One region of the Cobetia sp. D5 genome, then DNA from elsewhere that is predicted to be linked to it. Evidence: predicted binding sites of a transcription regulator. Region 1 holds the regulator's gene; each other region holds the start of a gene.
What was found. Region 1 encodes LexA, which represses DNA repair genes until DNA is damaged. Its sites were predicted from a motif close to TACTGTNTANNTANACAGTA; they were not measured.
Positions count from the first base shown of each region.

Region 2: the regulator LexA is predicted to act here: its motif matches at 1,089-1,108, upstream of U0O11_RS01800 (LexA family protein).
Region 3: the regulator LexA is predicted to act here: its motif matches at 1,414-1,433, upstream of ruvC (crossover junction endodeoxyribonuclease RuvC).

Region 1 is NZ_CP142020.1:992,510-995,784, forward strand. It holds gene U0O11_RS04220 (DUF6586 family protein) at 1-366, shown strand, start outside; gene U0O11_RS04225 (hypothetical protein) at 619-858, shown strand; gene lexA (transcriptional repressor LexA) at 976-1,605, opposite strand; gene U0O11_RS04235 (TetR/AcrR family transcriptional regulator) at 2,172-2,849, shown strand; gene U0O11_RS04240 (L,D-transpeptidase family protein) at 2,849-3,275, shown strand, end outside.
Region 2 is NZ_CP142020.1:391,707-394,981, reverse strand. It holds gene ccmB (heme exporter protein CcmB) at 1-56, opposite strand, end outside; gene ccmA (cytochrome c biogenesis heme-transporting ATPase CcmA) at 53-820, opposite strand; gene U0O11_RS01800 (LexA family protein) at 1,295-1,771, shown strand; gene U0O11_RS01795 (IMPACT family protein) at 1,798-2,424, shown strand; gene U0O11_RS01790 (FMN-dependent NADH-azoreductase) at 2,535-3,164, opposite strand.
Region 3 is NZ_CP142020.1:1,989,429-1,992,703, reverse strand. It holds gene ruvA (Holliday junction branch migration protein RuvA) at 1-464, opposite strand, end outside; gene ruvC (crossover junction endodeoxyribonuclease RuvC) at 777-1,355, opposite strand; gene aspS (aspartate--tRNA ligase) at 1,636-3,275, opposite strand, start outside.

The DNA.
Region 1 (3,275 bases):
GAGGGCGCGCTCGCCCTGCTGGAGCTGGCGCTGGCGTCATTGCTGGAAGAGTGTGCCGTGACGGCGCGCTGGCCAGAGGGTAGCTGGCGCGAGCGTCTGGCGTCGCCACCGACGCCCATCGCCGAGGTCGAGCAGCTGCGCAGTCTGCTGGAGCGTTCCGACAGCTGGTTGTCTGAGCTGGTCGCGGATGTGGCCCGCCTGCATGAAGAAGGCGGTGTCGCGCGCCGCGAAGAATCGCGTTCGCGTGGTGATGGTCTGATCATCGCGGCAGCCTCGAGCGCCTCGCTGGCCGAGCGTCTCAGTGCCGCCATCACGGCATTCAAGGCGCTGCTGCCGCAGCTGCGCGAGTCGAGTGTCGAGTGGTAGGTCAAGGCGTTGATCTGGCGCTGCACGCTGGTGATGACTGGCGCATGGCAATCGGGTGACGTTTCGCCTTCACGGGTGCTAGACTGATCGCATTGTGGCAAGCCCTGCATTCTCCGGTACGACCATGGCTCTGGCTGTGGTCGTACTTTTTTCTGCGTCGCTGATGGCAACGCGGTGCCGGGCTTGCCAGCCGTCGCGCTGACGATTACAACGACGCCGGTATCTCGCGAGATGCCGTGCAGGAGGAATGACGTGTCCGATCCCGCCGTACTTGAAATTGTGCAAATGGAAGATGGTGAAGTGATTCTGCGCGCCGCGGAAAGCGAAGGTGAGCCGCTGCTCAGCATTCGCATTTCGGACGAGGCCGCTGATCTGCTGCGTGACAATCGTTTCGAGGTCGCGCGTGAGATGATCGACCACGCCATCACCCGGACTCGCCTCTGGGATGGCGAAGAAGACGAGGACGAGCAGTCGGAAGGCATCGTGCACTGATTCATCGCTCGTGCTTCGCGCACAAAAAAACCCGCCTCGAGGCGGGTTTTTTTGTGCAATACGTGCGGCTTTTCTGTTGCTCAGAGCTTTGCGAGAAGAGCGCTGCTGGTCAAGGTCTCAGTGCAGGCCGCCATCGCGGATGACGCCCACTCCGAGACCCTCGATCTCCAGGCTGTCCGTGCGCAGGTCGACCTTGATCGGTGAGAAGTCCTCGTTCTCGGCTTCCAGCCACACGTAGTGCCCGTCACGGCGGAAGCGCTTGACGGTAACTTCATCCCCCAGACGTGCCACCACGATCTGTCCGTCACGCACGCTGCTGGTGCGGTGCACGGCCAGCAGGTCGCCTTCCAGAATTCCCACGTCCTTCATCGACACGCCGCGCACGCGCAACAGGTAGTCGGCAGCCGGCGAGAAGTAGTCGCTCGGCAGCGGGCAGTGACGGTCGATATGCTCGCTGGCAAGAATCGGACTGCCGGCGGCCACTTCCCCGATCACCGGCAGACCATCGTTGGCGCTGTCGTCGACGTCAGCCAGCGACGGCACGCGAATGCCGCGAGAGGTGCCCGGCACCATCTCGATGGCGCCCTTGCGCTTGAGGGCACGCAGATGCTCCTCGGCAGCATTCGGTGAGCGGAAGCCCAGCGCCTGGGCGATTTCGGCCCGCGTCGGCGGGTAGCCAGAGGACTTGATGGTCTTGATGATGAAGTCGAAGACATCCTGCTGGCGCGGAGTAAGCGGCTGGGTCATGGCATTGCCTTTGGCCTGGGCGGCATCTTGAGCTGACGGCACGGGGTGTGCATCCATACAACTGTCATTGTATCCAGTCATGGCGGTCATGCAAGGCATCGTGGCTTGCGTGGTGGCCTCAAAGGGCAGGTAGTCGCCGAGATATCGCTGTCTGGCGACTTTTCGTGCCGATATCCGAGGCATTCTTTCTTGATGGGAATGTCTGGAAGTGAATGTCTGGAGATTAATGTCTGGAGATGAATGTCTGGAGATGAACCCGGCCTGGCTCTGGCGGGGTGGACAGTCACCGAGCATGACGAGCCCTTGAATCGGGATGGTCAGCGTTGAGGGAATATCAGGCTTGGCTAAACCTCTGGCGTTTGAAACGCGAGAGAATTGTCAGTCATGGCATGGCGCGCTAGAATCAAAGTGTTTCAAACGAATGTTCGCCGATGGTAGTGCTCACGGGTGCCATGATCGAACGCGCCTTGCGGTGAACCTGCACCACCTCATGAGAGAGTCGCCGCGCGGGGCTTGCGCCGTGACCTACGACTCCAGTCCTTTTCTACCTGACAAGGGTTCCGCCCATGGCCCAGACCGATACCGTTACCCGCATCCTCGATACTGCCGAGGTGCTGTTCGCCGAGCGCGGCTTCGCCGAGACCTCACTGCGCAACATCACCAGCAAGGCCAAGGTCAATCTGGCGGCGGTGAACTACCACTTCGGCTCCAAGAAATCGCTGATCCAGGCGGTCTTCGCGCGCTATCTCGACCCTTTCAGTGAGCGTTTCCACGCGGCACTCGACAGCATCGAGCAGCAATACGCCGGGCGTCAGGTGCCGCTGGAGGTCCTGCTGGAGGTGATGGCGCGTACCGTGCTGGAGGTGCCGGCCGAGCGCAACAGCCTGCGTACCTTCATGCGCCTGCTCGGGCTTGCCTATACCCAGGGTCAGGGCCACATGCGGCGCTATATCCGCGAGCACTACGGCACGGTCTTCAGCCGCTTCGCCGAGCTTCTGAAGCTGGCGACGCCTGATCTGCCTGACAACGAGCGCTTCTGGCGTCTGCACTTCATGCTCGGCAGCGTGATCTTCACCTTCTCGGGCCTGGATGCGCTGCGCGATATCGAGGAGGCCGAGTACGGCCATCACACCACGGTGCGCGAGCTGATCCAGCACATGCGTCCAGTGGTCGTCGCGGCGATGGCAGCGCCGTTGCCGGCCACGCTCGGGGATGGTGAGGCGGTCACCCAGGCGGCCAGCTGATGGCCTGCTGGGTAGCGGTGGACCTCTCGCGCCAAAGCCTTGAGGTACGCAGTGACATGCCGAGTGGCAGTCGTGATGCGCCGCCCCCCGCGGCTGACCCTGAGGCGCTGGTGCACGCCTGCGCGATCTCCAGCGGCCTCAACGGTATCGGCGAGCTCGACGGCAGCGGTTGCACGCCAACCGGCTGGCATGTGATTCGTGCCGCCATCGGGGCGGGCAATCCGTGTGGCGCCGTCTATCGCGGCCGGCGCTTCACGGGCGAGGTGTTCACGCCCGAGCTTGCTGCCGAGCATCCTGAGCGAGACTGGATCCTGACGCGCATTCTGTGGCTCAGCGGCCGCGAGTCCGGCGTCAATCGTGGTCGCAATGCCCGCGGCGAGCGGGTCGATAGCCTGCGCCGCTACATCTATGTTCATGGCACGCCCA
Region 2 (3,275 bases), 600 kb from region 1:
GCCAGCGAGCTGGTGGGCGGGGCCTCGGGCAGTGCCGTCAGCAGCTCATGGTTCATGCCGAGGCGCCTTGTATCGAGGCTGTGTCTTTCCCGCCCACGCCCTGCTCTGAACCCTGTTTTAGCCCCTGTTCGGCCTTCATCCCTTCCTTCGCGCCCAGGCGCAGGCGGCGCAAGCGCGAGGCCTGCGAGAAGCGATGATGGGTCGTCATCACCACACTGCCCCCACGCCGGGCGTGAGCCAGCAGCAATGCCTCCAGCGCCTGAACGCCGTCGCGATCGATGGCGGTGAAGGGCTCATCGAGCACCCACAGCCGGCGTGGCGTCAGATGCAGCCGCGCCAGCGCGATACGTCGCTGCTGACCGGCGGACAGCTGCTGGGCAGGCACATCCTCGAAACCGGCCAGCCCCACGGCATCCAGCGCCGCCCAGGCGAGCTCGCTGCGGGCCTCTGCCTTCGCCTGCAGCTGACCGCCAAGCGCCTGATACCAGGCAAGGTTTTCCAAGGCGGTCAGGGTGCCCTTGATGCCGGGCTGGTGACCCAGATAGAGCAGTGAGCCCAGAAAGTCGTCACGCACCCGCGAGGTGGGCTGGCCGCGCCACAGCACCTCGCCCTCGTAGTCATGGAACTGCCCGGACAGAATCTTGAGCAGGGTGGTCTTGCCACTGCCATTGGGGCCCTCGACCTGCAGGATCTCTCCCGCATGCAGCGAAAGATCCAGCCCCTCGAACAGCCAGCGCTCATCACGCTCACAGCCGAGCGCCACGACCGCCAACAGAGGCGGCGCGCTACAGACTTCATCGCTGGCAGGCAGGCTGGGCATCCCGGATTCTCGCGGCTGAGCCGTCGCGGAGTGCGACATCAAAAGCAGACCCAAAGGGTCACTGCGAGCCATTCTACGAGCTGAGGTCGACACTGACCACCGAACAGCCGATCGCCTGGCCTCGCAGCCCCGCCATGACGGGCAGTCAAGCACTCGAGAAATATATCAGCGACATGTGGTGCACATTCATACGACACACTTTCGCTGGATTGGCGCTGGTCGATCCGCTCACCTCTTGCCACTTCGCGAGAGCTTGCTATGATGCAGGCACTGTATACAAAAACAGTATCCATACAGTACCTTCATCACACGCCTGCCGAGTGCAGGCACAGACTGATCGGGTCGGCTCAACGCGTTGTCAGCATGTTCGCGGAGCCTAGCAGGCGACAGATGAACTCAGCCTGACGACCCTCCACGCTGCACCGCAGGCCGACGCACCATCCGCGCCGACCGTACGGCATCAGGGGATAGCTCATGTCACGTCTTCACGCTCCGCACTACCTTCAGCGTCTTCACAACCTGCCGCTCAATGACCAGGCCTGGCAGGAAATCACCGCCAGCGACATGATGGATATCCCGCTGCTCGGCAACATCACTGCCGGCATGCCCATCGAAGCCATCGCCGACTGCGGTACGGTTGCCGTGCCGACGCGCATGGTGCGCCGCAATACCTACGCCCTGCGCGTGCGCGGCCATTCGATGATCAACTGCAATATCCATGATGGCGACATCATCATCATCGAACGCAGCGAAAGCGCCGAGAACGGCGAGACCGCCGTGGTGATGATCAATCAGCAGGAAGTGACGCTGAAGAAGCTGTATATCGAGAAGACCGGCGTGCGCCTGCAACCGGCCAACGACAGCATGGCCCCCATCTATCTCAAGAATGCCGATATCGAAGTGCTGGGCATGGTGATGGGCGTGGTGCGCGGCAATGCCGTCACTCACTGAGGGCGACGCTTTGGTAAGATGGTGCCATGACCTATCTGATACCGGCACTGGCGCCCGAGGCGCATCATGAACACAGCATCGAGATCGAGAAGAGCCGCTTCATCGCCTGGCTGGCCCATGCCCCGACGCCAGAAGGCATGACGCGGCTGCTGGCTCAGGCGCATCTCGCCCACCCCAACGCACGCCATCACTGCACGGCGTTCATCGCCGGGGCACCCAATGAGCAGAACGCCATCGGCTTCTCCGATGATGGCGAGCCGGGCGGCACTGCTGGCAGGCCGATGTATCAGGTGCTCGAAGGCAGTGGCGTCGGCCAGGTGGCCTGTGTGGTGATCCGCTACTTCGGCGGTATCAAGCTGGGCACCGGCGGCCTGGCGCGCGCATACAGCCGCGCGGTGCTCGAGGCGCTCGAGCACCTGCCCACCACGACCTTCACGCCGCGCACGCCCAGGCGCCTGAAAGTCGGCTTCGCCCATGAAGCCGATGTTCGCCACTGGTTGAGCGGCTACGATGTGCCGGTGGATGCCAGCGACTATGGTGCCGATGGCGTGGTGTTGACGGCGGGCTGGCCGCAAGGCGGCGCCCAGCCGCCGCTGGAAGAACTGCATGCGCGCCTCAAGGGAGCGCTGGAAGTGCTCGATTCCCGCGATTGATCGACGTCAGCGACTGACCGGCGCCAGCGATTCCCTTTGGCTCTCCACAAACACGAACGCCATCGCCACCCCTTGTCCGGGCGGCGATGGCGTTCGTGTTTTCACTTCTCTCAGCGGAACTGCAGGGCTTCCACCTGATTGGCGATGGCAGCCTTGGCCTCGGCCAGCGAGGCGGCCCTCGGCTCATCGCCCATGCTGAGGCCTTCGGCATACACGAAGTGCTGATCCGTGATCCCCATCAGCCCAACCATGGATTTGAGATGCGGTGTCTGGGAGTCCATTTCAGTGCCCGCGTACATGCCGCCACGCGCCGCCAGTACCAGCGCCTGCTTGCCTTCCAGCAGGCCCACCGGCCCTTTCTCGGTATAGCGGAAGGTCTCGCCGGCACGTAGCACCCGGTCGAACCACGCCTTCATCTGCGTCGGCAGGCCCAGATTGTAGAGCGGTGCCGCGACGACCAGCAGGTCTGCCGCTCTCAGCTCGGCCAGAAAACCATCGGACAGTGCGGCGAGCTTGCGTTGCTCGGCGCTGCGCTCATCCACCGGCGCCATCCAGGCCTGCATTTCCGCGCCATCGAGATGCGGCAGGTCACGCTCGACCAGATCATGATGCGTCAGCTGAAATGGCTGCCCGGAGGCCTCGAGCGCACTGACGAAGGATGAGGCCAGCGCACGTGAATTGCCCTTGTCGGCGAACAGGGAAGCAGACACCAGCAGGACATTGAGCGAAGCTTTTGACATGTGGAGGGTCTCCATGAAAGTGAGGCGCGATCCTGTCGACGGTGTTCGACCCGATCCGCATGCACAGCATGATAAATGAACCATTCCACACGAAAAGCGACTTAAATCGCC
Region 3 (3,275 bases), 1.0 Mb from region 1:
GGCGGTTGCGGCTGGGAGGCACGCGCCATTTCATCCAGCCCATCATCCGACGGCAGCGTCCAATGCTTGAGGCGATCACGCATCTCGATGATCAGGCGATCCGCCGTCTTCTTGCCGACGCCCGGCAGTCGTGTCAGCGCCCGGCTGTCTTCGTCGTGCACACAGCGAATGAAATCGGACTGCTCCATTCCCGACAGAATCGCCAGCGCCAGACGCGGGCCGACACCGGAGATCTTGATCAATTCACGGAACAGACGACGCTCGGGCTCCTTGCCGAAGCCATACAGCAACTGCGCGTCTTCGCGCACCACCAAGTGGGTGTAAAGCTGACAATGTTCGCCCACGGCCGGCAAGCCCAACAGGGTGTTCATCGAAGCTTCCAGTTCATAACCGACACCCTGTACATCAAGCACCAGCTGCGGCGGTTGTTTTTCCAGCAATGTCCCGGTCAGGCGTCCAATCATGTTGCGGCTGTCCTTGCTCGGCAGAGAACGTGTTCGGTGGGATCGTGCTGCTCGCAGACCCGATTCTCTGCACGGATTGTTACAATGCGGGCAAGCCTACCAAAGATGAAGCGTAGGCGGCATGTCCCAGTGTCACGACGAATTTGTCGCATCTTTCTGACAGTCATACCTTGGGTGATGGCACGAAGCCTGATGCCACGCGGCTTGGCGCATCACGCAATCGACTGCTGCCAGGCTCGGCAGACATTCTACAAGTGACTGAAAAATCGCTATTAATTGAGCACAATACCGCATTTGTCGCTCAGCGGCATGTCAGGCGTCGGGCTCGAAGTCTCGCCAGCTGCTGCTACGCCGCACGCGGGTTCCCTTGCGTCGACTGGTATTCCCCAGCCCCAAGGCTTCCAGCTGATCATTGCCGGGCGTCAGGCGTCGACGTGCGAAACAATGCGTCAGGGCAATGGCCAGCGCATCGGCGGCATCAGCCTGCGGCGTGGCGGAGAGCTTGAGCGTATGCGTGACCATATGCTGCACCTGAGACTTCTCGGCGGCACCGGTACCGGTCACGGCCTGCTTGATCTGCCGCGGCCCATATTCGAACACCGGCAAGCCGTGATTGGCCGCACACACGATGGCAGCTCCGCGCGCCTGGCCCAGCTTGAGCGCCGAATCGGCGTTCTTGGACATGAAGACCTGCTCGATGGCGAATTCCGCGGGGCGATGCAGGGCGATCACCTCGCTGATACCGGCATAGATCTGCGCCAGGCGCTGATCTAGGCTGACCTGTGACATGCGAATGCAGCCACTGTCCACATAGCGAGGCTGGGCCGCTGAGACATCCAATACCCCGTACCCGGTCAGACGTGAGCCCGGGTCGATGCCAAGAATGATCATGCTGCCGCCTCTTCTCTCACACCTTCCACCTTCGCTGTCGTCATCGCGCCATCGCTCTTACTGTGTATATAACCAGCCACCATGCCACAAAAAAGGCGGTGCGACACTGTCATTGCCTGACGTGAACGCCAGCAAACAGTCTCGCACCGCCTTGTCGGGCTTGCTCGCCCCCTCGCCTACCAGGCGAAAGGGACAAACCTGCCATTGAGGGACCGCCCTTGTCTGATCGAATCAGTCCAGACGGCCCCACCAGTCACTCTCTCGGTCATGCGCCGCTGAATCAGGCCTGACCGCTTTCGTCCTCGACCTTGACCTTCTGACGCAGACGGATGTTCAGCTCCTTGAGCTGCTCACCGCTGACCACGCCCGGGGCGTCGGTCATCATGCAGCCGGCGCTCTGGGTTTTCGGGAAGGCAATCACTTCACGAATGGTCTTGGCGCCAGTCATCAGCATCACCAGACGGTCGAGACCGAAGGCCAGACCACCATGGGGCGGCGCGCCGAACTTCAGGGCGTCGAGCAGGAAGCCGAACTTCTCTTCCGCTTCTTCTTCACCGATGCCCAGCACTTCAAACACGGTACGCTGCATGGCCTGGTCATGGATACGGATGGACCCGCCACCCAGCTCAGTGCCGTTGATGACCATGTCGTAGGCGCGAGATAGTGCCGCTTCCGGGTTGGCCTTGAGCTCTTCCGGCGTGCAGGAAGGCGCGGTGAACGGGTGGTGCAGCGCGCTCAGGCGGCCGTTGGCATCGGCTTCGAACATCGGGAAGTCGACGACCCACAGCGGTGCCCACTCGCGGGTGTAGAGGTTGAGGTCTTCACCCAGCTTGACGCGCAGCGCACCGATGGCCTCGGCCACGATGTTGGCCTTGTCAGCGCCGAAGAACACGATGTCGCCATCGACGGCGCCACAGCGGTCCAGCACTTCATCCACGACGTCTTCCATGAACTTGACGATCGGCGACTGCAGACCCTCGATGCCCTTGGCACGTTCGTTGACCTTGATCCACGCTAGGCCCTTGGCACCGTAGATGCCGACGAACTTGGTGTAGGCGTCGATTTCCTTGCGTGACAGGCTGGCACCGCCCGGCACACGCAGTGCGGCGACACGGCCCTTGTCGTCCTTGGCCGGACCGGAGAAGACCTTGAAGTCCACGCCGCTCATCAGGTCATCGACATCGACCAGTTCCAGCGGGATGCGCAAGTCCGGCTTGTCGGAACCGAAGCGGCTGATGGCCTCGGAATACGGCATGGTCGGGAAGTCACCCAGCTCGACATCGAGCACTTCCTTGTAGAGGCCACGGATCATGGTCTCGGTCATGCCCATGATGTCCTGCTCGTCGACGAAGCTAGCTTCGAGGTCGATCTGGGTGAACTCCGGCTGACGGTCAGCGCGCAGGTCTTCATCACGGAAGCATTTGGCGATCTGGTAGTAACGATCGACACCGGCGACCATCAGCAGCTGCTTGAACAGCTGCGGAGACTGCGGCAGTGCGAAGAAGCTGCCGGCGTAGGTGCGGCTCGGCACCAGATAGTCACGTGCGCCTTCCGGCGTGGCACGTGTCAGGATCGGGGTTTCGATGTCGAGGAAGCCCAGGGCTTCGAGCTGGGCGCGCACGCTGTGAGTGATGCGCGAGCGCAGACGCAGCTTCTCGATCATGTCGGGACGACGCAGGTCGACATAACGATACTTGAGGCGAACTTCCTCACCGACCTTGTTGTGGTCGTCGAGCTGGAACGGCGGCGTCTGTGCGGTGTTGAGCACTTCGACGTCCTTGGCCAGCACTTCGATCATGCCTGTCGGCATGTTCGGGTTCTGGGTGCCTTCCGGGCGCAGACGGATACGGCCCTTGATACGCAGCACGAACTCGCTGCGCGCCTTGTCGGCAGTGGCGAAGGCATCGACGGTGTCCGGAT